DNA from 2 places in the Nonomuraea sp. NPDC001636 genome. Region 2 is predicted to be linked to the other one. Evidence: predicted binding sites of a transcription regulator. Region 2 holds the regulator's gene; the other holds the start of a gene.
What was found. The regulator HrcA, encoded in region 2, represses chaperone genes, less so after heat shock. The targets are predictions, from matches to a motif close to TTGGCACTCTCNNNNNGAGAGTGCCAA.

Region 1: a site for HrcA is predicted at 6,006-6,032, ahead of groL (chaperonin GroEL). Genes of this name have one in related genera too.

Annotation. Positions count from the first base shown of each region.
Region 1 covers NZ_JBEOZT010000025.1:138,997-153,318, forward strand. The annotation lists gene ABT158_RS37130 (DNA repair helicase XPB) at 1-291, shown strand, start outside; gene ABT158_RS37135 (hypothetical protein) at 511-846, opposite strand; gene ABT158_RS37140 (HelD family protein) at 967-2,967, shown strand; gene ABT158_RS37145 (YbhB/YbcL family Raf kinase inhibitor-like protein) at 3,030-3,560, shown strand; gene ABT158_RS37150 (hypothetical protein) at 3,662-4,114, opposite strand; gene groL (chaperonin GroEL) at 4,267-5,895, opposite strand; gene ABT158_RS37160 (cold-shock protein) at 6,241-6,441, opposite strand; gene ABT158_RS37165 (MoaD/ThiS family protein) at 6,685-6,960, opposite strand; gene thrC (threonine synthase) at 6,986-8,218, opposite strand; SAM riboswitch class I at 8,232-8,372, opposite strand; gene ABT158_RS37175 (RNA polymerase sigma factor) at 8,452-9,006, opposite strand; gene ABT158_RS37180 (alpha,alpha-trehalose-phosphate synthase (UDP-forming)) at 9,038-10,462, shown strand; gene ABT158_RS37185 (MFS transporter) at 10,504-11,688, shown strand; gene ABT158_RS37190 (hypothetical protein) at 11,666-12,247, opposite strand; gene otsB (trehalose-phosphatase) at 12,344-13,114, opposite strand; gene ABT158_RS37200 (DUF3263 domain-containing protein) at 13,154-13,453, opposite strand; gene ABT158_RS37205 (SAM hydrolase/SAM-dependent halogenase family protein) at 13,574-14,322, shown strand, end outside.
Region 2 covers NZ_JBEOZT010000004.1:133,600-147,921, forward strand. The annotation lists gene ABT158_RS10320 (DUF6297 family protein) at 1-79, opposite strand, end outside; gene ccmA (heme ABC exporter ATP-binding protein CcmA) at 135-758, opposite strand; gene ABT158_RS10330 (hypothetical protein) at 968-1,285, shown strand; gene ABT158_RS10335 (MOSC domain-containing protein) at 1,397-2,020, shown strand; gene ABT158_RS10340 (glycoside hydrolase family 18 protein) at 2,131-3,375, opposite strand; gene ABT158_RS10345 (styrene monooxygenase/indole monooxygenase family protein) at 3,439-4,644, opposite strand; gene hemW (radical SAM family heme chaperone HemW) at 4,700-5,917, shown strand; gene ABT158_RS10355 (DUF4870 domain-containing protein) at 5,910-6,629, opposite strand; gene ABT158_RS10360 (DUF3097 domain-containing protein) at 6,626-7,435, opposite strand; gene ABT158_RS10365 (DUF4564 domain-containing protein) at 7,453-8,262, opposite strand; gene hrcA (heat-inducible transcriptional repressor HrcA) at 8,419-9,432, shown strand; gene dnaJ (molecular chaperone DnaJ) at 9,444-10,586, shown strand; gene ABT158_RS10380 (16S rRNA (uracil(1498)-N(3))-methyltransferase) at 10,596-11,321, shown strand; gene ABT158_RS10385 (hypothetical protein) at 11,340-11,966, opposite strand; gene ABT158_RS10390 (SigE family RNA polymerase sigma factor) at 11,963-12,475, opposite strand; gene ABT158_RS10395 (histidine triad nucleotide-binding protein) at 12,755-13,099, shown strand; gene ABT158_RS10400 (PhoH family protein) at 13,190-14,227, shown strand; gene ybeY (rRNA maturation RNase YbeY) at 14,224-14,322, shown strand, end outside.

The DNA.
Region 1 (14,322 bases), on a different contig from region 2:
AAGGAGATCCAGGTCCTGGTGGTGTCGAAGGTGGCGAACTTCTCCATCGACCTGCCCGAGGCGGCCATCGCGATCCAGGTGTCGGGCACGTTCGGGTCGCGGCAGGAGGAGGCCCAGCGGCTCGGGCGGGTGCTGCGGCCCAAGGCCGACGGCGGTGGCGCCCGGTTCTACACGGTGGTCAGCAGGGACACCGTCGACCAGGAGTTCGCCGCCCACCGGCAGCGATTCCTGGCCGAGCAGGGATACGCCTACCAGATCATCGACGCCGACGACGTGCACGGCGAGGTGTGACCGGTTGAATGCCCGGCCGCTCGTTGCCTGAGCGGCCAGGCACGGCGTTTATGTCACGTCCACGAGACTCCACGGGTCGTCGACATCGAACCACCCCCCTCACCTGCGTACTATCACGCCGCCTGCGACATACCCCCATGATCCGGCAAACGCACCTGAAATGCCCGACTTTTTCGGTATTCCCACGTTCACTAAGAGATACGGTCTTTGCCGGATTCGCTAGCCGGCCAGCAGGCCGCCGAGGAACAGCACCGCGCCGGCGACGATCCAAGCGGCGACCCCCGTCCCCATGATGCGGCCGAACGTGCGCGGGTCCTGCCGGGACGCCGGGACCAGCCAGGCGGCCAGCGTGGCGCAGGCGGCCGGCACGGCGAACACCCCCGACACCGCGCAGACCGCGCCGAGACGCCGCGAACAGGCCGACGGGGACTCGCCGTCCGCGCAGAACGCCTCCAGCCCCCATCCGGCGAAGACCGACATCCCCCAGAGCGCCGCCAGCAGGAAGCTCGCGACCGTGGGGATCATCGGCGAGAGGACCAGGCGAAGCCGCGCCACCTTCCCTCCTTACCCCGCCGTGCGCCGGTAAATGCTTTGGAGGCACCGGACGGCCGCCGTTAAACTAGTCGATTCGCTGCCTTGACCACCTCCGTTTTCGACCATGGGAGGCGCTTTCGCATGCCCACACACCAACTCGCTCCCGACATACCCTCCGACGTGCTCGCCGCCGAGCAGGCCCACCTGGCCGAGTCCAGGGCCGCGCTCAAGGCGATGCGCGCCCACGCCCAGTCGTTGTCGGCCGACGCGGCCGGCGACTGGGTCTCGCAGCAGATCCTCCAGTCGCTGCTGGACCAGCGCGTGGCCGCCCTGGCCGACCATCCGGACACCCCGCTGTTCTTCGGCCGCCTCGACCGCGAGGGCGGCGACGACCTGCCGGGCACCCTCTACGTCGGCCGCCGCCACGTGCACGACGGCACTAGCCGGCCGCTGGTCATCGACTGGCGGGCGCCGGTGTCCCGCGCGTTCTACCAGGCCAGCCCGGCCGACCCGATGGGCGTCGTCCGCCGCCGCCGCTTCGGCTACCACGGCGGCGCGCTGACCGCGTTCGAGGACGAGCCGCTCGGCGAGGGCGGCGAGGTCGGCCCCTCGAAGATCCTGACCGAGGAGATCGAACGCCCGCGCACCGGCCCGATGCGCGACATCGTGGCCACCATCCAGCCCGACCAGGACGAGATCGTCCGCGCGACGCTGGCCCAGACCGTGTGCGTCCAGGGCGCCCCCGGCACCGGGAAGACCGCCGTGGGCCTGCACCGGGCCGCGTACCTGCTGTTCACCCACCGCGAGCGGCTGGCCAGGTCGGGCGTGATGATCGTGGGCCCGAACCGGGCGTTCCTGTCCTACATCTCCTCCGTCCTGCCCGCGCTGGGCGAGGTCAAGGTCGACCAGACGACCGTGGCCGGGCTGCTCGGCGAGCACGCCGCCGAGGAGGACCCGATGGTCTCCGCGGTCAAGGGCGACGCCAGGATGACCGCGGTGCTCGAACGGGCGCTGTGGATGCACATCGTCAAGCCCGAGGACGGCCTGGTGTTCACGAAGGGCGCCTACCGCTACCGGGTCGCCGACCACGAGGTGCGCGAGATGGTGGCCTCCCTGCGCGGCACCACCCGCTACTCGCCGGGGCGGGCCGCGCTGGCCCAGCGCCTGGCCCACCAGGTGCTCGTACGGATGGAGCAGCGCGGCGAGTCGCCCGACGACCGGGTCCAGGACGCGGTGGCCCGGTCGAGGCCGGTCAAGCAGCTCGTCGACGCGGTGTGGCCGAAACTGACGCCGGAACAGGTCCTGCACCGTCTGCTGTCCGATCCGGAATTCCTCACAAAAGCCGCCAAAACTGATTTGTCGCCTGACGAGCAGGAAATGCTGCTTTGGCGGAAGCCTTATCGGAGCTGGAAGTCCGCCAAATGGTCGGCCGCCGACGCCGCGCTCCTCGACGAGCTGCGCGACCTCATGGAGCGCACCCCGTCACTCGGCCACCTCGTCGTGGACGAGGCGCAGGACCTGTCCGAGATGCAGCTGCGGGCGCTCGGCCGGCGCTGCCGCAACGGCTCGGCCACCGTGCTCGGCGACCTGGCCCAGGGCACCACGCCGTGGTCCACCAGCTCGTGGGAGACCGTGCTGAAGCACCTCGGCCAGGACGAGGGCGAGGTGACCGAGCTGACGCTCGGCTTCCGCGTGCCGCGCGAGGTGCTCGACTACGCGGCCCGCCTGCTGCCCTCGATCGCCCCCGAGCTGGCCGCCCCGCGGTCGCTGCGTCCTGGCACGGGCTCGCTCACGGTCCGGCCGGGCGGCACGGTCGCCGAGGCCGCCCGGGAGGTCCTGGCCAGGGAGGGCTCGATCGGGGTCATCGTCCCCGACGCGATGGTGGGGGCGGTCTCCGAGTCGCTGTCCGGCCTGCCGCACGCGGTGCTCGACCCCGACGCGACGCAGGAGCACCGCCTGCTGATCGTGCCCGCCACGCTCGCCAAGGGCCTGGAGTACGACCACGTGATCGTCGTGGAGCCGGCCGACATCGTCGAGGCCGAGCCCCGCGGCCTGGCCCGCCTGTACGTGGTCCTGACCCGCGCGGTCACCTCGCTCACGGTGCTGCACGACAGGCCGCTCCCGGCGCAGCTCGCAACCTGACAGAGGGCGGGCACGGCCGCTTCTAGGATGGCCTGAAGGAGCTGTCAACCTAGGAGGATGCCGTGCCCGCACCGCTTCCGCATGAACACCTGCCCCCGGTCCCCGCGCTCGTGGTGGAGAGCGACGACATCCGCGACGGCGAGCGGCTGAACGACCTCCACGTCTTCGACGATTGGGGGATGACCGGCAGGAACGTCTCGCCCCAGCTGCGCTGGTCGGGCGCGCCCGAGGGCACCCGCGGCTACGCCGTCACCTGCCACGACCCCGACGCCCCCACCGGCAGCGGCTTCTGGCACTGGGTGCTGTTCGACCTGCCCGGCGACACCACGGAGCTGCCCAGGGGCGCGGGCACCGGCCCCGACTTCAAGGGCCTGCCCGCCGGCGCGGTCCACGCCCGCAACGACTACGGCACCAAGGCCTACGGCGGCGCCGCTCCCCCGCCCGGCGCCCCCCACCGCTACGTCTTCACGGTGCACGCGCTCGGGGTCGACGAGCTGGGCGTCGGCGGCGACGCGAGCCCGGCCGTGGTCGGCTTCAACATCACCGCCAACACGCTGGCCCGCGGCCACATCGTCGCGCACTTCGGCGTCTGAGACCGGCACAACACCGCGGCGAAGGCGCCCCGTTCACGTTCGGGGCGCCTTCGCCGTGGTGCCGCGTCGGGTTCCGTACGCCCGGCGCCACCAGACGGGGTTCAGTCGCCCTGCACCAGCTCGTCCGCGAACGTGAAGTCCCCGGGGGCGTTGGACGACAGGTCCTCGCTCTCGCCGGCCGGCCGGCCCTCGAAGGCGTCCGAGACGTCCTCGCGCTCGCCCGACACGTCCTGCCCCTCCTCCGAGACGTCCTCGCGCTCGCCGGACCACTCGTCGGCCTCCTCCGACGACCTGCCCTCGGCCTCCTCCGACGACCTGTCCTCGACCTCCTCCGAGCTCTCCCCGCGCTCGTCCTGCGACGTCCACCTCGACGGCGAGGCGCAGTAGTCGCGGTCGTACAGTTCCAGGTAGCCCGCGCAGTAGGACACGTCGACGTACTCCAGGGCCTCGTCCAGGTAACCGTGGTCGTCTGCCTGGGCGGGCATCGTCATGGCGGCCGCGGCGGCCAGCATGACGGCGCCGAGCCCGAGAACGCGCGCGGTGCGGGAATTCATGTAACTACTCCTTTGTGAGGTGAATCGTCACTTCGTTTCGTTACTTTCCGTAGTCAATAACTACTAAACGTGACGGGATCGGACACAACAAAAGGCGGCCGGATCCTTGGAGATCCGAACCGCCTTCTGATGCGTCAGCGACCAGGCGAGGCCTAGAAGTCCATGTCGCCGCCGCCGGGCATGCCGGCCGGAGCAGCAGGGGTCTTCTCGGGCTTCTCGGCGATGACGGCCTCGGTGGTGAGGAAGAGCGCCGCGATGGAGGCGGCGTTCTGCAGCGCGGAGCGCGTCACCTTGGCCGGGTCGATGATCCCGGAGTCGAACATGTTGACGTACTCGCCGGTAGCGGCGTTGAGGCCCTCGCCCGGGGTCAGGTTGCGCACCTTCTCCACGACGACGCCGCCCTCAAGACCGGCGTTGACCGCGATCTGCTTGAGAGGCTCCTCAAGAGCCTTCTTCACGATCGCCGCGCCGGTGGCCTCGTCGCCGTTGAGCTCGAGCTTGTCGAACGCCTTGGCGCCGGCCTGCAGCAGCGCCACGCCACCGCCGGGGACGATGCCCTCCTCGACGGCCGCCTTGGCGTTGCGCACGGCGTCCTCGATGCGGTGCTTGCGCTCCTTGAGCTCGACCTCGGTCGCCGCGCCGGCCTTGATGACCGCCACGCCACCGGCCAGCTTGGCCAGGCGCTCCTGCAGCTTCTCACGGTCGTAGTCGGAGTCGGTGCGCTCGATCTCGGCGCGGATCTCGTTGACCCGGCCGGAGATCGCCTCGGCGTCACCGGCGCCGTCGACGATGGTGGTCTCGTCCTTGGTCACCACGACCTTGCGGGCGCGGCCGAGCAGGTCGAGGGTGGCGGTCTCGAGCTTGAGGCCGACCTCCTCGGCGATGACCTGACCGCCGGTCAGGATCGCGATGTCGCCCAGCATGGCCTTGCGGCGGTCGCCGAAGCCCGGGGCCTTGACGGCCACGGAGCGGAACAGGCCGCGGATCTTGTTGACCACCAGGGTGGCCAGGGCCTCGCCGTCGACGTCCTCGGCGATGATCAGCAGCGGCTTGCCGGACTGCACGACCTTGTCGAGCAGCGGCAGCAGGTCCTTGTTGGCCGAGACCTTGCTGTTGACGATCAGGATGTACGGGTCTTCGAGAACGGCCTCCATGCGGTCGGAGTCGGTCACGAAGTACATCGACGTCATGCCCTTGTCGAAGCGCATGCCCTCGGTGAGCTCGAGCTCCAGGCCGAAGGTGTTGCTCTCCTCGACGGTGATGACGCCTTCCTTGCCGACCTTGTCCATCGCCTCGGCGATGAGCGAGCCGATCTCGGGGTCGGCGGCGGAGATGGAGGCGGTGGAGGCGATCTGCTCCTTGGTCTCCACGTCCTTGGCCAGCTTGGAGAGCTCCTCGCTGACCCGCTCGACGGCGGCCTCGATGCCCTTCTTCAGAGCCATCGGGTTGGCGCCGGCGGCGACGTTGCGCAGACCTTCGCGCACCAGAGCCTGGGCGAGCACGGTGGCCGTGGTGGTGCCGTCGCCGGCGACGTCGTCAGTCTTCTTGGCGACTTCCTTGACCAGCTCGGCGCCGATCTTCTCCCACGGGTCCTCGAGCTCGATCTCCTTGGCGATGGAGACGCCGTCGTTGGTGATCGTGGGAGCGCCCCACTTCTTCTCCAGCACGACGTTGCGCCCCTTCGGGCCCAAGGTCACCTTGACGGCGTCGGCGAGCTGGTTCATACCGCGCTCGAGACCGCGCCGGGCGTCCTCGTCAAACGCGATCATCTTGGCTGCCATAAGGCTAGACCTCCCAGATGCAGGGTGGCGTGTCCTGGACCGAGCCGACGCCCGCGACGGCATGGGCCTGCATCTCCGTTCGGCAGACCCCATCGTCTCGATCCGAGTTGTTGGCACTCTGCCACACAGAGTGCTAACGAACTGTTTAGCACTCTACCCTGTCGAGTGCAAGCCACGGGCACCCCACCCCAGCTCATCGGGCAGGTCATCGGGTGCGCCGGTTCGTACGGCGAGCCGCCCCCTGAGGCGCGGCCCGCCGTGCGAAGCCGACGGAGGAAACAGTGGCGAGCCCGTACGGACTGCGCTGCCGCACGTCCCGCCTTGGTGCATACCAGCGAGGGTGAATCAGACCGTGCGGACGGACTCCGCCTGCGGCCCCTTCTGGCCCTGCGTGATCTCGAACTCGACGCGCTGTCCCTGTTCGAGAGAGCGGTACCCGTCCATCATGATCGCTGAGTAATGGACGAATACATCCTTACCACCGTCTACCGCGATGAAGCCGTAGCCCTTGTCCGCGTTGAACCACTTGACGGTGCCCTGCGCCACTTCCGACTCCTCTTACTGGGCTCGCAGATCTCGCCCATTCCTTCGCGAGACCCGTAATCGCATGACTTTTGGGAAAATCAGCCAGACGATCGCCCTCGACCATACCTGTGGCACGGGGTTTGGCAACAGAGTCAACCGACAAAACGCTAATTTCATCGAAGGCTGAGTCGTTCGAGGTTGAATTTGGTTCTAAAACAAGAAGGCGCCCACAAGGGGCGCCTTCAAGAGTCGGTGGTCCGGCGGTCAGCCGCCCGCGACGGCGGGGATGATGGAGATCTGAGTGCCTTCAGGGGCGGGAGTGTCCAGGCCCTCGGCGAAACGGACATCCTCATCACCAACGTATACGTTGACAAAACGACGAATCTTGCCCGATTCATCCAGAATTCTCGCGCCGATCCCCGGGTAGTCGGAGTCGAGCTTGGCGAGAACGTCACGAAGAGTCGCCCCTTCGCCACTCACTTCGGCGTTACCCCCGGTGTAAGTGCGCAGAATGGTGGGAATCCGCACAGAAACGCTCATGGTTTTTGTTGCCTTTCCTGGATTGTCAGACAGTCGCGCGGAACGCGTCGAGAGAGGGCCGGATCACGGCGGTGGGCCGCGCGTCGTCGCTGATCGCGTCGAGCGTCTTCAGGCCGTCGCCGGTGTTCAGGACCACCGTCTCGGCCTCGGGGTCGAGCCTGCCCGTCTCGACGAGCTTCTTCAGCACGCCCACCGTGACGCCGCCCGCGGTCTCGGCGAAGATGCCCTCGGTGGAGGCCAGGAGCTTGATGGCGGCGACGATCTCGGGGTCGGTGACGTCCTCGACGCCCCCGCCCGTGCGCCGGGCGATGTCGAGCACGTACGGCCCGTCGGCGGGGTTGCCGATGGCCAGCGACTTGGCGATCGTGTCCGGCTTGACCGGCTGGACGACGTCGTGCCCCGCCTTGTACGCCGTCGAGACCGGCGAGCACCCGGCCGCCTGGGCCCCGAACACCTTGTAGGGGGCGTCCTCGACCAGCCCGAGCGCGATCAGCTCCTTGAACCCCTTGTCGATCTTCGTGAGCTGGGAGCCGGAGGCGATGGGGATGACGATCTGCTCCGGCAGCCGCCAGCCGAGCTGCTCGGCGATCTCGTACGCGAGCGTCTTGGACCCCTCGGCGTAGTAGGGCCGCAGGTTGACGTTGACGAACCCCCACCGCTCGCCCAGCGGGTCGCCGATCAGCTCCGAGCAGAACCGGTTGACCTCGTCGTACGTGCCGTCGATGCCGATCAGCCGGCCGCCGAACACCCGGGCCATGGCGATCTTGGCCGCTTCGAGGTCGGCCGGGATGAACACGCACGCGTCGAGGCCGGCCCGCGCGGCGGCGGCGGTGACCGCGCCGGCGAGGTTGCCCGTGGAGGAGCAGGAGAGCGTGTGGAAACCGAAGTTCCTGGCCGCCTCGACGGCGATGGCGACCACCCGGTCCTTGAAGGAGTGGGTGGGGTTGCCCGAGTCGTCCTTCACGTACAGGGACCGGATGCCGAGCGCCTTGCCGAGGTTGCCGGCCTTGACCAGCTTCGTCCAGCCAGGGTTCATGTTGGGCTTGCTCGCCACGTCGGCGGGGACCGGGAGCAGGGAGCGGTAGCGCCAGATGTTGGCGGGGCCGGACTCGATGTCCGCGCGGGTCACCTGGCCGAAGGAGTAGGCCGCTTCGAGCGGCCCGAAACACTCCAGGCAGGCGAAGCTGGGACCCAGGGGGTAGCGCGTGCCGCACTCGCGGCAGGACAGAGCGACGGCAGGACCAAAGTCGAGCGACATGAAGCGAGGCCTTCCCTCATCTTCGCCCGCGGCCACCTTGACCGCGAACCGGAATTGGCACCTTGTCCCGGTCGGCCTCGCCAGGTCGCGAGCACAAGCCGGGAGGGTTGCCGGGGCTTCGCAGGGCCGGTCCCTCCACCCCTCTGGATGAGCAATATTCAGTTGTCGAAAAGGACTCTACCTTCTCAAGTGGTGGAAACGACCACCCGTCTCACCATGCGAGAGAGCGCGTCTCACCGATAGTCCTCCCCGAGGACTCCCTGCACGTACTTGCGGGCCTGGTGGATGCGGGACTTGGCGGTGCCGAGCGGGATGTTGAGCTGCTCGGCCACCTCGTTGTAGTCGAGCTGGACGATGTCGCGCAGCACCAGCGCCTGGGCCAGGTCGGGCTTGTCGGCCTCCAGCGCCTCCATCGCGTCGAGCAGGTCGAGCCGCGAGCCGGCGATCACGCTGACCCGCCGCGCGTCCGGCTTCTGCATCGGCAGCTCCTCCGACGTCTGCTCGGCGGCCCTGCGCTTCAGCGAGCGGTACGTGGTGCGCGCGCAGTTGGCGGTCACGATGTGCAGCCAGGTGCTGAACCTGGCCCGCCCCTCGAACCGGCCGATGTTGCGCGCCACGGCCAGCAGAGTGTCCTGCGAGGCTTCTTCCGCGTCCTGGTGATAGGGCAGGATCCGGGCGCAGTGGCGCATCACGTCAGGCTCGATCCTGGCCAGGAGCTCGCCGAGCGCGCGATGGTCTCCGGCCGCGGCCGAGCGGGCGAGTTCCTCGGTTAGCTCATCTAGCGCCATAGCTGGGATCCTATGGGCGAAGGGAGCCCAAATGAACAGCGTTCTCGTGGCGTCCAACCGCGGGCCGGTCTCCTTCACCGTCGACGACGACGGTGAGCTGACCATGAAACGCGGTGGTGGCGGCCTCGTCTCGGGCCTGTCGGGGGTGGCCAAGGAGCACGGCGTGCTGTGGGTGTGCGCCGCGCTGTCCGACGGCGACCGCAGCGCCGTGCGCCTGGCCCCGGGGGGCCGGCTCGACCGCGGCGGCTACGACACGGGCGCCCTGCGGATGCTCGACATCCCCGCGGCCACCTTCCACCGCGCCTACAACGCCGTGGCCAACTCGACCCTGTGGTTCGTCAACCACCTGCTGTACGACATCCCCAACTCCCCCAGTTTCGGCACCAAGTTCCGGCGCGAGTGGGAGTCCTACCGCGACTACAACGGCGCGTTCGCGCTGGCGCTGGCCGAGGAGGCCGGGCACGGCGCGCGCGTGATGGTCCAGGACTACCACCTGACGCTCACCCCGGCGATGCTCCGCGCCGAGCGGCCCGACCTGCGCATCGCCCACTTCAGCCACACGCCGTGGGCGCCTCCCGAGTACTTCTCCCTGCTGCCCGACGCGGTGACCAGGGAGGTGCTCGACGGCATCCTGGGGGCCGACCACGCGGGCTTCCTCACCGCCCGGTGGGCGGCGGCGTTCATGGACTGCTGCGAGGCGCTGCTGGGCGCGCGGGTGGACCGCGCGGCCGGCACGGTCACCCACGAGGGCAGGACGACCCGCGTCGGCGTGCACAGCCTGGGCGTGGACGGCGCGGCGCTGTGGGCGCGGGCCTGCGAGCCCGACGTCGAGTCGCACATGGCCGCGCTGGCCGAGCAGGTGGCCGGACGCCGGCTGATCGTCCGCATCGACCGCACCGAGCTGTCCAAGAACATCGTGCGCGGGCTGCTGGCCTACCGGGAGTTCCTGGCCGCCCATCCGGAGTGGCACGGCAAGGTGGTCCACCTGGCCTTCGCCTATCCCAGCCGGCACGACCTGCCCGAATACCGCGAGTACACCGCGTCGGTGCAGCGCTGCGCGCGCGAGATCGAGGACGAGTACGCCACCGAGGACTGGGACCCGGTCATCCTCAACGTCAACGACGACTACCCGCGCTCGCTGGCCGCCTACCGGCTGGCGGACGTGCTGCTGGTCAACCCCATCCGCGACGGCATGAACCTGGTCGCCAAGGAGGGGCCGGTCCTGTCGCCGCGCTGCGCCCTGGTGCTCTCGCGCGAGGCGGGGGCGGCGGCCGAGCTGGGGCCGTACGCGCTGGTGGTCAACCCCTACGACGTGAGCGGCACGGCGGACGCGCTGCACGAGGCGCTGGTGATGCCCGAGGACGAACGCCGGCGGCGGCGCGACCGGCTGCAGGAGGCGGCCACCGCGCTGCCGCCGCACAAGTGGCTGGAATCCCAACTCGACGCCCTGCTTTAACATGAGAAGTCGGGTTCACTGCCAATGACGGAGGCTGCCGGGTGTCGACGGTCTCAGTGCCCATCCGACTCGTCCGGGACCGTCCGACCTGGCTCATCTACTTCCTGCTCGGCACGTTCGCCACGTTCGTGTACGGCCTGAGCGCCGCCCTCCCGCTCCTGCGCGCCGACCAGCGCACCACGGCCACCGTCGCCGGGCTGCACGGCACCGCCATGGCGGTCGGGACGATCGGCGCCGGGCTCGCGCTGCCCCTGCTCACCAGGCTGCTCGGCCGGCGCTCGACGTGCTGGTTCGGCCTGGCCGGGATGAACGCCGGCGTGCTGCTGGTCATGGCCGCCTCCGCGCTGCCCCTGACGCTGCTCGGCTACGGCGTGGCCGGCGGCTTCGGCTCGGTCATGCTCTACGCGGCGATGGCCGAGCTCAGCGACCACCACGGGGCCGCAGGGCCGGCCGCGCTCAGCGAGGCCAACGCCGTGGGCGTGCTGGTGGGGATGGTGGCGACGTTCGTGCTCAGCCAGGTGGCGCAGAGCGCGCTCGGCTGGCGGGCCGCCCTGCTGGTCACCCCGGCCGTCAGCGCCCTGCTGGCGCTGTCGATGGGCCGCTCCTGGCCCTCGCCCCGGGGGGCCGGCGGAGGGCAGGGCGACGTGGTCGCCGGGGCGGCCGTCCCGGCGCGGGAGGGCGGCGGGTGGCGCTTCCATCTGGCCGGGGGTGTGCTGTTCTGCTGCGTGGCGCTGGAGTTCACGTTCAACCTGTGGGCCGCCGACCTGTTCGCCCTCAGGACGGGCGTGCCGGTGGCCGTCGCGGCGACCGGGCTGACGGCGTTCGTCTGCGGCATGGCGGCGGGCAGGTTCGCGGGCGCGCAGCTGGCGCTGCGGCTGCCGGCCACGCCGCTGCTGGCCGGCGCTCTGGGGCTGATGGCCCTCGGCTGGGTGCTGTTCTGGGCGAGCACCGCGCCGGTCCTGTCGTACGTGGGGCTGGCGCTGAGCGGGCTGGGCGCGTCGCTGCAGTTCCCGCTCGCGCTGAGCACGCTGATCGCCGCCTCGGGCGACCGGGCGGACCGCGCGGCGGCCGCCTCGCCCGTGTGGGCGGGCGCCGCCATGGCGATCGGCCCGCTGCTGCTCGGCGCGCTGGCCGACGGCTACGGCACCGGGAACGCGTTCCTGCTGGTGCCCGTGGTCATCGGCCTCGCGGTCGCCGGGGTGCTCATCTCCAGTCGGCGTACTTGAGCGTGTCGGCCAGGCCGGGGGTGTCCCACTGGTCGACGACGAGGATCCGGCTCTTCGGCAGGTACCACTCGCGCTGCGTGAAGCGGGCCTTGACGCCGCCGCCCGAGTAGCTGACGCACGTGGCCTGCCAGGCGTTGTAGGCGGCCTTGTGCCCGGCCCCCATCTGCCGGTAGCCCCTGGTGACCTTGGGGCCGACGACCTCGCCCCACTTGCGGTTGATCGGGCAGGGCTGCACGTCGCTGGCCGGATAGTACGGGTTCTTGCCCGTGTAGGGCCCAAACCCCTCGGCGCCCCGCTTGATCGCGGCGGGACCGAGGACGTAGAACGCGTCGCACTCGGGCGAGCCCCAGCCCTGCGGCTTGGCGCACCGGCCGGTGACCACCTGGACGACGTCGCCGCCCGTGCGGTGGACGACCCACTCGATCGGGATGTAGAGCGTCAGGCCGCCGCGCAGCTTGAGCTGCTGGGCGGGGGCGGCGGAGGCGGCGCCGGGGACGGCGAGCACGGCAGCGAGGGTCGCGGCCGAGGCGGCGGCGAGGGCGAGGGATCGTCGTGACATGCGCACCAACGTAGGACCCGCCACTTGCAGCTCAGTCACGAACGGCTGAAAGCCGCGAGCCGGCCCGAAACGAGCCGGCTCACGAACGGCTGGACTCTAGGGACGGGTGAAGGCCGTCGTCAGCTCCCGCAGCAGCGCCACCACGCCGTCGGGCCCGTCGACCACGATGTCGGCCCGCTCGGCCAGTGCGGTCACCTCGGCCGAGCCGCTGCACACGGTCACGCCGGGCAGCCCCGAGGCGCGTACGGCGTCGAAGGCGGCCAGGTCGCCGAGGTCGTCGCCGACGAACATGACGGACCTGGCGTCCCGCTCGGCCAGGAACAGCCCGAGCGCGTGGCCCTTGTCCATGCCGGGCGGGCGCAGTTCCAGGACCATGCGTCCGGGCTCGATCACCAGGCCGTGTTTCGCGGCCAGCTCGGCCAGCGGCTCGCGCAGCACGGCGAGCGCGCCCTCGGGGTCGGGGGCGCGCCTGGTGTGCACGGCCACCGCCCTGCCCTTGTCCTCGATCACCACGCCGTGCAGGCCGAGCGCGTCGAGCAGCAGGGGCAGCTCGGCCCGGACGCGCGGCACGCCGGGCGGCGGCGGCGGCGCCGAGACGCGTCCGTGCTCCCACCGTTCGAAGCCGTAGTGGCCGAGCACCACGAGGCCGGGCACGTCGGCCAGGCCGGGCCCGAGTTCGAGCGCGGTGGCCGCCGGCCTGCCGGTCACGATGGCCACGGCGCCGACGTGCGCGCCCAGTTCGGCGAGCACGGCGGGGGCCTCGGGGTGGATCTTGGCGGAGGCGGGATCGGGCACGATCGGCGACAGGGTTCCGTCGAAGTCGAGCCCGATCACGGCGCCGGACGGATCTTTAAGGATCGCTTCCATACCAGGGATGTTCCTCACGCGGCTGCCGTACCCAGCCGGTCAGGGACGCATGCCGAGCCGTCTCGCCGCACGGTCGCGCTGACGGGTGGAGCGCAACCTTCGCAACCGTTTGACCAGCATCGGGTCCTGCTCCAGCGCCTCCGGTCTGTCGATCAACTCGCCGAGCAACTGGTAGTAGCGGGTGGCCGAGAACCCGAAGGTCTCCTTGATGGCCTGCTCCTTGGCGCCCGCGTGCCGCCACCATTGGCGTTCGAAGGCGAGGAGTTCGAGATCGCGGTCGTTGAGGGATGTCCGGGACGGTTCCTGGGCAGCACTGTCACCGCTGAGCGGTGCTCCCATGATGTCCTCCTCGGGAAGGGGCGTACGACGATCACATCGCACGCTTCGCGGCCCGTGGCCAATCGTAATGTGCGATCTGCGGCTGTTCACGGCGGATTGCCGGACGTACAGTCACGAAATGTGACCCCAGTCATCACGCTCCTCACGGACTACGGGCTCGAAGACGGTTATGTGGCCGCCTGCCACGGAGTGATCGCCGGGATCGCGCCCGAGGCGCGGGTGATCGACGTGTGCCACCTCGTCCCGTCCGGCGACGTACGGCGGGGCGCTGCCATCCTCGCCCAGACCATCCCCTACCTGCCTGAGGGCGTCCACATCGGCGCGGTCGATCCCGGCGTGGGCGGCGCGCGGCGGTCGGTGGCGGTCGAGGCGGGCGGCCGGGTGTTCGTCGGCCCCGACAACGGCCTGCTGTCGTGGGCGGTGCACGCCAGCGGCGGCGCGCGGGCCGCGTACGCGCTCGGCAACGAGGAGCTCTTCCTGCGGCCGGTGTCGCCCACCTTCCACGGCCGGGACGTCTTCGCGCCGGTCGCCGGGCGGCTGGCCGGCGGCCTGGACCCGGCCGAGCTGGGCCCCCGGGTGCCGGTCGAGCGGCTGGTCACGCTGCCCGCGCCGACCTCGCTGCTGCGGGACGGCTCGGTCGAGGGCGAGGTCGTCTCGGTCGACCGCTACGGCAACACGCAGCTGTCGATCGCGGCCGGCGACCTGCAGGCGCTGGGCGTGCAGGTGGGCGACACGCTGGGGGTGTGGCTCGGGCGGCGGCAGGTCGCGATGCCCTTCCGTGCGACGTTCGCGGCGGTGCCGCCGGGCGAGCTGGTGGCGTTCACGGACTCGGCGGGGCTGATCGCCATCGCGGTCAACTACGGCGACGC
Region 2 (14,322 bases):
GGGCACGCCCGCGTGCCCGGACGAACGCCCGCACCGACCGCACGCTCACCTCGCCCGCGCTCACCTCGCCCGCGCTCACCGCCCGCCCGCCTTCCCCGTCCGGCCGGTCTTCCGGACGACGGCGTCGTGACCGCTCATGCGGGCACCCCGGCGGGGGAGACCCGGCGGGCGGCGTCGGCCAGGGTCTGGTCGTGGGTGGCCATCACCACGGTGCCGCCCTCGCCGGCGTACTCCTCCAGCAGTTCACCGAGCCGGACGCGGAAGGCCGCGTCGAGGCCGCGTTCGGGCTCGTCGAGCAGCAGCAGCGTGCTCGGCCTGAGCAGCGTGGCGGCCAGGCAGAGACGCTGGCGCTGGCCGGTGGACAGGTTGAGCGGCGGCGCGTCGGCCCGTTCGGTCAGCGCGAACTCCGCCAGCGCCGAGTCCACCGTCATGCGCGCCTCGGCGTACACGGCGCCCATGAGCTCCAGGTGCTCGCGCGCCGTCAGCCCCGGGTACCAGGCGGGCTCGTCGCCGAGCAGCGCCACCCGGCGCCAGAAGGGCGCGTCGTCGGCGGGTTCGGCGCCGAACACGCGGACCTCGCCGGAGGTGGCGGGCTGGAGGCCGGCCAGGCAGCGCAGCAACGTGGACTTGCCCGATCCGTTGGGCCCGACGACCGCCACGACCTCACCCGGCTCGACGGCCAGGTCGAGGCCCCGGAACACCGGATTGCCCCCGAGCTCGACGGACAGGTCCGCGACTTCGATGATCAAACCGCTCACCGTTCGAGCGTAGCCACCCCACCGGCCGCCCGCGCGACCGGTCTCCGGGGCCTTCCCGCGGCCTTCCCTGGCCCTTCCCTGGCCCTTCCCACGGCCTTCCCACGGTTTCCCGCGGGCTCGCCCCGCTTTCCCGGGGCGGGAGAGCCGATTCTGTCGGTGCCGGTCGCTACCTTTGCTGTTCCCGAACACCAGTGCTACTGGAGGGTGACGTGATTGCTTCTGAGCGATTCGAGCGTGCCGCTGTGCTGGGGGTGGCCGTGGCGGAGGAGACCAGGCGGCTGCTGCGGCTTCACCTGAGACCCGCCGAGGTGGGCGGCGACGGCAGGGTGGTGGTCGACGTGCCCTATCCCGACGCGGCGGTGGTGGCGGCGCTGCTCGACGTCGCGGCCGAGTGTTTCGGCGAACGCGGCGGCTCGGTCGAGGAGACCCGGCAGGCGGCCCTGGAGACCCTGTTACAACTGGCCGAGTTCGACGCCGACTCCCCGCTCGCCCGGGTGGCGCCGGAGCCCGGCGACAGGCGCGGGTGACGGCTCGGCGAACAGGCCGAATGGGTACATGTCTGTTCTTCTCCACTGATGGGATGAGAAAGGCGGAAAAATCGGTGCGTCGCGGGCCCGTTCGTCCGCTACCGTCGCGGCATGCGCATCCTCTCCGTCAACGTCGGGCGGTCGATCGACGCGGAATGGGCCGGCAAGCTCGGCCGTACGGCGATCGACAAGCGGGCCGTGCCCCACCGGGTGGAGGTGCTGCGCAACGGCCTGGCCGGCGACGAGCGGGCCGACACGCCCAACCACGGCGCCCCCACCCATGCCGTCTACGCCTATGCCCGCGAAGACTACGACTGGTGGCAGGGCGAGCTCGGCCGTGACGTGCGCGACGGCCGGTTCGGGGAGAACCTGACCACCGCCGGCCTCGACGTCAACGGCGCCCTCGTGGGCGAGCGGTGGCGCGTCGGCAGCGCCCTGCTGGAGGTCACCGGCCCGCGCATCCCCTGCGTGGTGTTCCGCAACTGGATGGACGAGCCCGGCTGGCTCAAGCGCTTCACCCGCGCCGCGCGGCCGGGCGCCTACCTGGCCGTGGTCGAGCCGGGCGAGCTGGGCGCGGGCGACGAGGTGGAGATCGTCTCGCGCCCGGAGATCGGGATGACCGTGGCGGACGCCTTCCGCGCCCGCCACGGCGACGCCGACGCGCTGGCCCGGGTGCTCGCGGTCCCCGGCCACGCCCCGGAATGGGACGAACTGGCCGCGCGGGCGAGCGGCTGACAGCCGCCCACCCGGCCGGGCGCCCGTCCAGAAACCCGCGGCCGGGTGCTCGTCCAGAGACAGCCCACCCGGCCGGGTGCCCGTCCAGAAACCCTCGGCTGGGCGGCCGTCTAGCGCAAGACGGCGTACAGGGCCGAGGTGAGGGAGGCGCGGGCGTCGTCCTGGTCGATCGACCACATCATCGAGCCGCCCAGGCCCTTGAGCCGGATGTAGGCCGCCTTCTCCAGCAGCGACGCCGGGTCGTCGTAGGACCAGAACTCGTTGCCGTCGTAGAGCCACATCGCGCCGGTGCGCACGTCCCGGTAGCGCTTGCCGGGCTTGGCGGCCAGGTCCTTGTAGTCCTCGCTGCCCGGCCCCCACTTGCCGGCGGCCGGTCCGGTCGCGGGCTGCCAGAGGCCGTCGCCGCCGCCGGTCACGCCGGTCCAGCCCTGCCCGTACGCGGGCACGCCCACGACGATCTTGCGGCCGGGCGCGCCGCGCGACAGGTAGTCGCGGACGGTCTGGTCCACGCTGTACCTGACGGGGTTGGGGTCGCGCCGGTCGGTGAACAGGTTCCCGTTGTGCCCGGTGCGCGACTCCCAGGTGCCGTGCAGGTCGTACCCCTGGACGGTGGCGAAGTCGAGCGACCGGAACACCCGGCGCACCTCGAACCCGGCGTCGATCTTCGCGGCGGCGGCCGGGAGGAAGGCGGTGAGCTGGGAGCTGGAGGAGAACGCCCGGAGCTGGGCGCGCAGCTCCTCGACGAAGAGGGTGAAGTTGCGCCGGTCCTCGGGCCTGATCACGTTCCCGTCGTTGCCCGCCGAGCCCGGCCACTCCCAGTCCAGGTCGACGCCGTCGAACACGCCGGCGCCCGCGCCCGGCTCCAGGCCCGGCAGGTTGCCGCGCAGCCACAGGTCGACGCACGACCGGGCCAGCGCGGACCGCGACTCGGCGGTGAGCACGGCGTCGGAGAAGTACTTGGACCCGGTCCAGCCGCCGAGCGAGATCAGCACCTTGAGGCCGGGATGCTTGGCCTTGAGCTTGCGCAGCTGGTTGAGGTTGCCGTTGAGTGCCTGGCCCGGCTGGTCGGCGACGCCGTCCACGCTCTGCTCGGCCGGCACCGGGCGCTGCCAGTCGGCCCAGGGGTCGGCCGAGTAGCAGGAGCCTTCGGCGTTGACGAAGCCGAAGGCGTAGTTGAGGTGGGTGAGCTTGGCGGCGGCGCCGCTGGTGTCCACGTCCTTGACGTGGTAGTTGCGCCCGTACACGCCCCACTGGATGAAGTAGGCGACCCGCTTGAATCCGGGATGGGCCTCGGCGGGCGCGGACACCGCCGTGAGCCCGAGTAAGAGCGAGAGTGCGAGGAGGATCTTCTTCACGGGCGCTCCTGGGGGGTGAACTTATAAGAAACTTTCCTATAAGTTGACGCGATCGTAGAACCGTCACCCCGTGCCGTCAACGACGCGCGCCACCTCCTCGGCGCTGGAGAACAGCCGCCACGCCCGCGCCGGGTCGCCGAACAGCGACAGCACCAGATCGGCCACCTCCTGCCTGGTCGCGGCAGCGGCGAGCAGGGCGAGGACGTGCTCGGCCGGCGGCCGCAGGAAGGCGTTCGTCCACGCGACGACCGGCTCGGCCGCCACCCACATGCGCCGGGCCGTCTCCCGCGCGAACGCCGCGTCGTAAGGGCCGCTCGCCGCGATGGCCTCGGCCGCGATCCAGGCGCAGGCCGAGCCCAGGTTCGCGCCCTGCCCGGTGATCGGGTCGTTGGTGACCCAGGCGTCGCCGATCGCCAGCGCCACGCCGCCGCCGGGCAGCTCGGCCACCGCCTCGCGCACGACCGGCGTGATCGCGCCCTGCAGCAGGTCCTCCGGCCCGAGCAGCTCGAACGCGGCCGGATCGATCAGCTCGGCCAGGCGCGGCGCGTGCTCGGGCAGCAGGGCGAGCAGGGTCGTGCAGAACTCGTCGGCGGGCACCCGGGCCAGCACGTCGAGCGGCCCGCCGGGGATCGCCTCGACCAGGACGCCGCCATGCACGCCCGACCGCGTCATCATCGCCATGCACAGGATCTCGCCGCAGCCGGGCGAGATGTTGAAGCCGAAGGCCGGCCCCGGATCGAACCCGTGGAACAGCCCGGCGGCCAGGATCCGCTGCGGCGCCTCGTACGGGGACCAGGCCGGAACGCGCGGGAACAGCTCGCGCACCGAGCGTCGCCCGGTGGCCACCACCATCAGCTCGTGGTCGCGCGACCAGTGGGCGACCTGGCCCGCGTCCGGCGGGAGGGGATCGACGACCAGGCGGCCGCCCCTGCTGGTGTAGTCGTCCATGAGCGCCGGCAGCAGCACCCGGAAGTCGACCCCGTGGAACGGCTCGGTCACGCGGCCGGTGAACTCCAGCGGCGGATCGCCCTTGATCGAGAGGCTGCCGCTGACCAGCAGGCAGCCGGGGTCGAGGAAGTGCAGGCTGCCCAGCTCCCGCTCGCGGTCCTGCGCGCGGCCCATCCTGCCGACCGTGTTCGGCAGCCGCCCGCGGCCCAGGTCGGCCGCGTCGCCCTCGCTGTAGAGCGTGGTCGCGACGCCGAGCTGCTGCAGCCGCAGGGCCAGCGTCAGCCCGGAGATCCCCGCGCCCACGATTCCGACGCCCGTCATGTGCCGCCTCCCTCGATGGCTCGGAGCACACCCGTGAGCAGGCACACTGGATGACGTGCCATCCACCCTGCCCGACGGCGATCCGGCGCCCGCCTCCGGCGAGCTGCCCGACAGCGCGCTGCGCGGGCTCGGCGAGCGCCCGTTCGGCTTCTACGTGCACGTGCCCTTCTGCGTCACCCGCTGCGGCTACTGCGATTTCAACACCTACACCGCCGCCGAGCTAGGGCCCGGCGCCTCCCACCGCGACTACGCCGACACGGTCGTGGCCGAGGTGCGCCTGGCCCGGCGCGTGCTCGGCGACGCCGACCTGCCCGTGGAGACGGTGTTCTTCGGCGGCGGCACGCCCACGCTGCTGCCTCCCGAGGACCTGGCGCGCGTCCTGGCCGCGATCGACGCCGAGTTCGGGCTGCGGCCGGGGGCGGAGGTCACCACCGAGGCCAACCCCGAGTCCGTCGACCCCGGCTACCTCGACAAACTCCGTCAGGGCGGCTTCAACCGGGTCAGCTTCGGCATGCAGAGCGCGCGTGAGCACGTGCTCCAGGTGCTCGACCGCAGGCACACGCCGGGGCGTCCGGCGCGGGCCGTCCGGGAGGCGCGTGAGGCCGGGTTCGAGCACGTCAACCTCGACCTGATCTACAGCACGCCGGGGGAGTCCGACGACGACTGGCGGGCCTCGCTGGCCGCCGCGATCGAGGCCGGGCCCGACCACGTGTCGGCGTACTCGCTGATCGTGGAGGAGGGCACCAGGCTCGCGGCCCGGATCCGGCGCGGCGAGCTGCCGATGCCCGACGACGACGTCGCCGCCGACCGCTACCTGATCGCCGAGGAGATGCTGGCCGAGGCCGGTTTCTCCTGGTACGAGGTGTCCAACTGGGCCACCTCCGAGCAGGCCCGCTGCCGGCACAACCTGCTCTACTGGACCGGCGGCGACTGGTGGGCCGCCGGCCCCGGCGCCCACAGCCACGTCGGCGGCACCCGCTGGTGGAACGTCAAGCACCCGGCCGCCTACGCCCAGCGCCTGGCGTCGGGCGCCTCGCCCGCGCACGCGCGCGAGGTGCTCACCGGCGACGACCGGGCCGCCGAGCGGCTGATGCTGGAGCTGCGGCTGATCTCCGGCTACCCGCTGGCCGAGGTCGCCCCCGGCGCGCGTACGTCCGTGGCGAGCGCGCTGGCGCGCGGGCTGCTGGAGCCCGAGCCGTTCAGGGCGGGCCGGATGGTGCTCACCCTCAAGGGGCGGCTGCTGGCCGACGCCCTGATCACCGAGCTCATGTGACCAGGCGGATGGCGAACGGGTAGCGGTAGTTCTCGCCCCGGTTGGTGGCGATGGCCGCCTGGACGTGGAAGATCAGCGACACGATCCAGATGATCGGGAACAGCAGCAGGCCGACCAGCACGATCGACAGCACCATCGCCACGGCGTAGCCGATGAACATCGTGATCTGGAAGTTCAGCGCCTCGGCCGCCTGGTCCCTGACATAGGGGGACTCGTCCTTCTTCATCAGGTAGATGACCAGCGGGCCGATCCACGAGACCAGCAGGCCGAGCAGGTGGGCGAGCATCGCCATCGTGGTGTCGTCGCTGCCGCGGCGCGGGCCGAACCGGCCGGGCACGTACGGCCCGGCGGGGTAGCCGTAACCCGGTTGCTGCCCGTAGCCGGGGGCCTGCCCGTGGCCGGGGGGCTGGCCGTGGCCGGGCGGCGGGGGCACGTAGGGGGGCGGCGTGGGCATGGGGCCCGGCTGCGGACCGGGCCCGCTCGGCGGCTGCCGCCCGTAGTCGGGCTGGGAACCCGGCTGCTGCCCGTAGCCGAGCTGGGGTCCCGAGCCCTGGTCGCGGGGCACGTCAGAAGGCGGCGCGTCGTAAGGCGGCACGTCAGAAGGCCGCGCGTCAGAAGGCCGCACGTCGTAAGGCGGGACGTCAGATGGCGGGGCGCCGGGGGTGGGGTCGTCGGGGGTGGGGTCGTCGGGGGGTGGCGGGGCCTGGCTCATGATGCCTCCGTAACGAAGTCGATCAGTTCCTCGACCCGGCCGAGCAGTTCCGGCTCCAGGTCGGCGTAGGACGAGACGGCGCCCAGAATGCGCCGCCAGGCGTCCGCGGGCTCCATGCGCCAGCCCAGTGCGGCGAGCACGCCCTCCTTCCACGGCACCCCGCGCGGCACGTCGGGCCAGCCCGGGATGCGCAGCACGGACGGTTTGACCGCCTGCCAGATGTCGATGTACGGATGACCCACGACGAGGACGTGCGGCGAGGTGATCCGGGCCGCGATCCGGCTCTCCTTCGACCCCGGCACCAGATGGTCGACCAGCACGCCCAGCCTGCGGCCCGGCTCGGGGGCGAACTCGGCCACGATGGCGGGCAGGTCGTCGACGCCCTCCAGGTACTCGACCACGACCCCCTCGACCCGCAGGTCGTGGCCCCAGATCTTCTCCACGAGCGCGGCGTCGTGCACGCCCTCGACGTAGATCCGGCTCTCCTTGGCGACCCGGGCCCGCAACCCCTCCACGGCGATGGACCCGGACGCGCTGCGCCTGGGCCCCGACGGGGCCGCGGCCGCCGGGCGCACCAGCGTCACGGGCCTGCCCTCCAGCAGGAACGCGGCCGGCGCGAGCGGGAACAGGCGGCGTTTGCCGAACCGGTCCTCAAGGGTGACGGCCTCCTTGTCGCAGGCCACCACGGCGCCGCAGAAGCCGCTGTCGGCGTCCTCCACGACCAGGTCGAGTTCGGCGGGCACCTTAGGGATCTTGCCCTTGCCCGGCCGCCGCCAATTGCCCGCCAGCACATCGCCCTCGTACACACGGGGACCGTAGCAAATCACCCGCTGACCGCAAGGCGCTTACGCGCGCCGCTGCGCCGTACGAGGACGACGACGGTGCCGATGATGCCGATGAGCAGGCCGGCGCCGGGGAACAGGAACAGCGCCGCCACCCCGCCGAACAGGCCGCCCGCCGCGGAGAGCACGTCACGGCCCACGCCGAAGCGGGCCGACGACTCCTCCTGCGTGGCGCAGGTCAGCTGGTAGTCGCCCTTGGCGGGGGCGTTGACGGCGAGGATCTCCTGCCAGGTGGTGCCGCCGGCGCTGAGCGTCTGGCTGCCGGAGACCTTGACCAGCCTGGCCTGGGCCGGGCCGCCGGAGATCTCGCACTGGTAGTTGACCCGCGAGTCGGTGGCGATGTAGACGGCCGGGCGCTGGGCGGGGTCGATCGCGACCTTCACGCTTTCGCCCGACGCGAACGTGGTCGTCGGGGCCATGTCCGAGACGCTGCTCAGCACGCCCCCGGCGAAGACCACCACGCCCACGACGCCCAGCACGACGGCCACGGCCCACACGACGGCGATCCACCACAGGCGCGGCTTGATCGCCTTGCCGTCGATCCTGGCCGGGAACTGCGGCTGCCCGCCGTACTGGTTGTGCGGGCCGTACTGGTCGGGCTGGGCGTACTGGTTCTGCTGGCCGTACTGGGGCGGGGGGCCGTACTGGGCGGGCGGCTGTTGCTGCTGGTAGGGCGGCTGGCCGTGCTGCTGGGGCTGGTACGGAGGCTGGGCGTACTGGTTCGGCTGACCGTAGTAGGGACCCTGCCCCTGGGGCGGTCCGTACTGCGGGGGCTGGGAATTGTCGGTCATGCGGCAAGTGTGAGGCCTGTCGCTTGTAAGTCGCTAGCAACAGGATGGGACCTGGTGTTATCGCACCTTGTGGGCGAGAGCCGTACACTTGGCACTCGGGAACACGGAGTGCTAGACCTGTCGTTTCCCTGTTAGGCAGAGGCAGGAGGTGAGCACGTGCTCGACGAACGGAAGCTGGCGGTGCTCCGCGCCATTGTCGAAGACTACGTGTCCACCAACGAACCGGTGGGCTCCAAGGCGCTGGCCGAGCGCCACAACCTCAAGGTCTCCCCGGCAACGGTCAGGAACGACATGGCCGCTCTGGAGGAGGACGGGTACATCACCCAGCCGCACACCAGCGCGGGCCGCGTGCCGACGGACAAGGGCTACCGCCTGTTCGTCGACCGGCTCTCGCAGGTCAAGCCCCTGTCCGGGGCCGAGCGGCGGGCGATCGAGACCTTCCTCGCCGGCGCGGTCGACCTCGACGACGTGGTCTTCCGCACCGTGCGGCTGCTCGCGCAGCTCACCAGGCAGGTCGCGGTCGTGCAGTACCCGACGCTGACGCGTTCCACGGTCAGGCACGTCGAGCTGGTCCCGCTCAGCGAGCGGCGGGTCATGCTCGTGCTGATCACCAACACCGGGCGCGTCGAGCAGCGCGTGATCGAGCTGCCCGAGGTGGTGGAGGACGACCGCATCGCCCATCTGCGCGCGGTGCTCAACTCCTGCCTCGACGGCTGCGGGCTGAGCAACGTCCCCGAGCTGGTCGCCGACCTGCCAGAGCGGCTGCCCGCCGAGGATCGGCCCGCCGTGGCCACGATCCTGTCGGTGCTGCTCGAAACCCTCGTCGAACGCCATGACGAGAAGATCGTGTTCGCCGGCGCGGCCAATCTCGCGGGCGCCGACTTCGCCACCGGCCTGCGCGACGTGCTGGAGGCGCTGGAGGAGCAGGTCGTGCTCATGCGGTTGCTCGGCGAGACTTCCACAGACACCCCGTCCGCGCTCACCGTGCGCATCGGCTCGGAAAACCCCTACCTTCGCGGCACGTCCATCGTCGCAACCGGATACGGTTCTGGCGACAACCAACTGGCCCGGCTCGGCGTGCTGGGTCCCACGAGGATGGACTACCCCGTGACGATGGGCGCCGTACGCGCGGTGGCACGCTACGTCAGCCAGATCCTGGCTGCATCTTAAGAGGTCGATAAGTGGCAAACAGCGACTACTACGCCACCCTCGGGGTGCGCCGTGACGCCAGTCAGGACGAGATCAAGAAGGCCTACCGCCGCCTCGCCCGCGAGCTGCACCCCGACGTGAATCCCGATCCTGAGACCCAGGAGCGGTTCAAGGAGATCACGCAGGCCTACGAGGTGCTGTCCGACCCGAACAAGCGCCAGATGTACGACCTGGGCGGCGACCCCTTCGGCGGCGGCGCGGGTGCGGGCGCGGGCGCCGGCGGCTTCGGCGCGGGCTTCCCCTTCAGCGACATCATGGACGCCTTCTTCGGCACCGCGGGCGGCACCCGCGGGCCGCGCTCGCGCGCCAGGAGGGGCCGCAACGCCACCATCCGGGTCGAGCTCGACCTGCGCGAGACGGCGTTCGGCACCACCCGCGAGCTGGTCGTGGACACCGCCGTGCTGTGCGAGGTGTGCCACGGCGCCGGCGCGGCCCCCGGCACCCACCCCGACACCTGTGACATGTGCAGCGGGCGCGGCGAGATCTCCCAGGTCACCCGCTCGTTCCTGGGCCAGGTCATGACCTCGCGGCCGTGCCCCCAGTGCGGCGGCTTCGGCAGCATCATCCGCCACCCCTGCCAGGAGTGCTCGGGCGACGGCCGGGTGCGCACCCGCCGTACGATCAAGGTCCGCATCCCCGCGGGCGTCGAGGACGGCACCCACATCCAGCTCGCCGGCGAGGGCGAGGTCGGCCCCGGTGGCGGCCCGCCCGGAGACCTCTTCCTGGAGATCGTCGAGCGCGCGCACGAGATCTTCGAGCGGCGCGGCGACGACCTCCACTGTACGGTCCAGATCCCCATGACGGCCGCCGCGCTCGGCACCATCCTCGCCGTCGAGACGCTCGACGGCTCCGAGGAGATCGACGTGCGCCCCGGCACCCAGTCCGGCCAGGTCATCACCATGTACGGGCGCGGCGTGCAGCGGCTCAACGAGTCCGGCAGGGGCGACCTGCTCATCCACGTCAACGTCGAGACCCCGATGCGGCTCGACCAGACGCAGGAGGACCTGCTGCGCGAGCTGTCCAGGCTGCGCGGCGAGGAGCGGCCGCCCGGCAAGTTCGCCCCGGGGCAGCAGGGTTTTTTCTCCCGCCTGCGTGACGCCTTCAACGGCAGGTGACGATCACCCGTGACCGTCCCCGTGTTCCTCGCCGAGGACCTCAACGGCGCCGAGCTCACGCTCGACGGTCCTGAGGGGCGGCACGCGGCCTCCGTGCGGCGCCTGCGCGCCGGCGAGCGGGTCGACCTGACCAACGGCGCGGGCGACGTCGCCGAGTGCGTGGTGCGCGAGGTGTTCAAGGACGCCCTCGCGCTCGACGTGCTCGCCCGCTACACCGTCGAGCCGCCCGCGCGGCGGCTGGTGGTCGTCCAGGGGCTGCCCAAGGGCGACAGGGGCGAGCTGGCCGTCGAGATGATGACCGAGGTGGGGGTCGACGTGATCGTGCCCTGGGCCGCCTCGCGCAGCATCACGCAGTGGAAGGGCGACAAGATCGCCAAGGCGCTGGGCCGGTGGCGCGCCACGGCCCGCGAGGCCGGCAAGCAGGCCCGCCGGTTCCACCTGCCGCAGGTGGCCGAGCTCGCCTCCACCGCCCAGGTCGAGGGGCTGCTGGCCGACGCGGCGCTGGGGCTCGTGCTGCACGAGGAGGCCGCCGAGCCGCTGTCGAGGGTGGCGCTGCCGCCCGGCGGCGACATCGTCGTCGTCGTGGGGCCGGAGGGCGGGGTCTCGGAGGAGGAGCTGCGCAGGTTCGCCGCGGCCAAGGCGGTGCCCGTGCTGCTCGGGCCCACCGTGCTGCGCACCTCCACGGCGGGGGTGGCGGCGGCGGCCGTGCTGCTCGCGCGTACCGGGCGCTGGTAGGCCCGGCTCAGGGCGCTCTCACGGTGTCGTGTGCGGCACGTCCACCAGCGGGCTGCTCAGGTCGCTCGGGCCGGTGGGCAGGTCGTCCGGCGGGCACTCGTCGGAGGGGCACGACGTCGGGGTGTCGGTCGTCTCCGGCGGGGTCGGCGTGGGGGTCGGCGTGATCTCGGGGCACTCCTGGTCGCCGGCGGCCTCGCCGCTCGGGCAGGGCGTCGAGGACGGCGTCGGCGACGGCGTGGGCTGCCTGGTCGACCTGGCCGTCTCCGAGGGCCGGTGGGTCTCGCTGTGGCTCGGCGGCACGACCACCGCGGGCGGCGGCTCGGCGCTGTGACTGTCGCGCCTGGGCGGCGTGGACAGCCTGGTCGAGGAGTTGCCCGGTGCGATGGTCGAGTTGTCCACCACCTTGACGGGCGTCTCGAAGATCTGGGAGCGCAAACTGGGCACGACCATCACGATCGTCCCCGCCACCAGCACGGCGCTGACCGCCGCCGCGCCCGCACGCCACCAGAACAGGTTACGGACGCCGCGCCGCTCGATGCGGGCGCGGATGATCTGCAGTCCTTCCGGCGAGGGCACGACCGCGTCCGCCTCCGCGCGGAGCGCACGGCGCAGGACGTCGCCGTACTCGTCGGGGGGCTGGGTCATGACATCTTCTCCAGGACGGACCGCAACGCGGCCATTCCACGGGCGGTGTGGCTCTTTACCGCGCCCTTGCTGATGCCCATGGCGTGGGCGATCTCAGCTTCGGACAGATCTCCGTAATAACGCAGAACCAGTGCTTCTCTCTGTCGGGTCGGCAGGGCGCGTAACGCCTCGATGACGGCGGAGCGTTCCAGCTCGCCGATCGCGCCGTTCTCGGCGCTCGGGGCGTCCGGCAGGCCCTTGGGTGCGTACTTCTCGACGACCGCGCGGTGACGCAGCACGGAACGGGACCGGTTGACGACAGACTGACGCAGGTAAGCGAGTGCTTTGTCGGGATCGCGCAGTCTGCGCCAGGCGCCGTGAATGGCGACGAACGCGTCCTGCACGACTTCCTCGGCGGTTGCCATGTCACGCACCAGCAACACCGCGAGACGCACCAATGACCGGAAGTGCGCGCTGTAGAGCGCGGTCACGGCCATGTCGGCATCCCACCCGACCGGCACCGCCCCCATCGACCTGTCGGCCAGAAGGGTTTCGGTGGTCACATCAGTGGGACGCGCGGCCTTCCCAGAGGGTTTACTCTCTTCCGGTTCTGAAGGTTTCCCCGGTTCCTTAGGGTGCATTACCCAGTCGTGTTCCTCGCCAGGTGGCGCTCGCCCGACCCTGAATCATCTTTTTTGCTCTGAAGTGTCGCACACTCACCCTAACCGCGCGGATCTTCGGGCGCACGACACCACGGATTACCGATTCGCAACGGACTGCCGAACGGTCGCTCTCGATAGGGTACTGCCGTGAGCGACTGCCTCTTCTGCAAAATCGTGGCCAAGGAAATTCCGGCCGACGTCGTCTACGAGAACGCCAGGGCGCTGGCGTTCCGCGACATCAATCCGCAGGCCCCGACGCACGTGCTGGTCATCCCGCGCGCGCACCACCCCGACGCGGCGTCCATGGCCGCCGCCGACGACGGGCTCGCCGACGACGTGCTCAAGGCCGCGCACGCCGTCGCCGTCCAGGACGGCGTGGCCGAGGGGGGTTACCGGGTCGTCTTCAACACCGGCCCCGGCGCCGGCCAGACCGTCTTCCACGTGCACGCCCATGTTCTCGGAGGGCGTGACCTCACGTGGCCGCCCGGCTGATATTGACGCGAGCAATCAGCCTGGTGCCGGATACGATGGGCGGAGAAGAACACCGAACAGACCGGGAGGCATCAGGCCGCTGGCCTGCCCATGTCCGAACTACATGAATCCCGACGCACGGCACCTCCCTCGCGCACTCAAGCCAAGGTGCTGATTCCGGACGAATACCCGATGGTCAGCCTCCTCGGCTCCCGCGACGAGCTGCTTCGCGTCATCGAGGGCGCCTTCAGGGCCGACATCCACGTGCGGGGCAACGAGATCACCGTCACCGGCAGCCCCGACGAGAGCGGCGCGGTCGTGCGCCTGTTCGAGGAGCTGGTCGAGGTGTTGCGCAGCGGGGGCGAGCTCACGCCCGACGCGGTCGAGCGGAGCATCGCCATGCTGCGCATGACCTCCGACCGTCCGGCCGAGGTGCTGTCCCTCGACATCCTGTCCTCCCGCGGCCGCACGATCAGGCCGAAGACCGTCAACCAGAAGCGGTACGTCGACGCGATCGACCAGCACACGATCGTGTTCGGCATCGGGCCCGCGGGCACCGGCAAGACGTACCTGGCGATGGCCAAGGCCGTGCGCGCGCTGCAGGAGAAGCGGGTCAACCGCATCATCCTGACCAGGCCGGCGGTCGAGGCGGGCGAGCGGCTCGGCTTCCTGCCCGGCACCCTCTACGAGAAGATCGACCCCTACCTGCGGCCGCTCTACGACGCGCTGCACGACATGGTCGACCCCGACTCGATCCCGAAGCTGATGGCCGCGGGCACGATCGAGGTCGCGCCGCTGGCGTACATGCGCGGCCGTACCCTCAACGACGCCTTCATCATCCTCGACGAGGCCCAGAACTCCTCGGCCGAGCAGATGAAGATGTTCCTGACCCGGCTGGGGTTCAACTCCAAGATCGTGGTGACCGGCGACGTGACCCAGGTCGACCTGCCCTCGGGCACGGTGAGCGGGCTGCGGGTCGTCCAGGACATCCTGGAGGGCATCCCCGACATCCACTTCGCCCGCCTGTCCAGCGCCGACGTGGTGCGCCACAAGCTGGTGAGCGACATCGTCGACGCCTACGGGCGCTACGACGCCACCCAGGCCGCCCAGGAGCCGAAGGCCATCCACCGGGGGAAACGACGCCCGTGAGCATCGAGATCAACAACGAGTCCGGCGTCGGCGTCGACGAGGAGAACCTCGTCGCGCTGGCCACCCACGTGCTCGGCGAGATGGGCATCAACCCG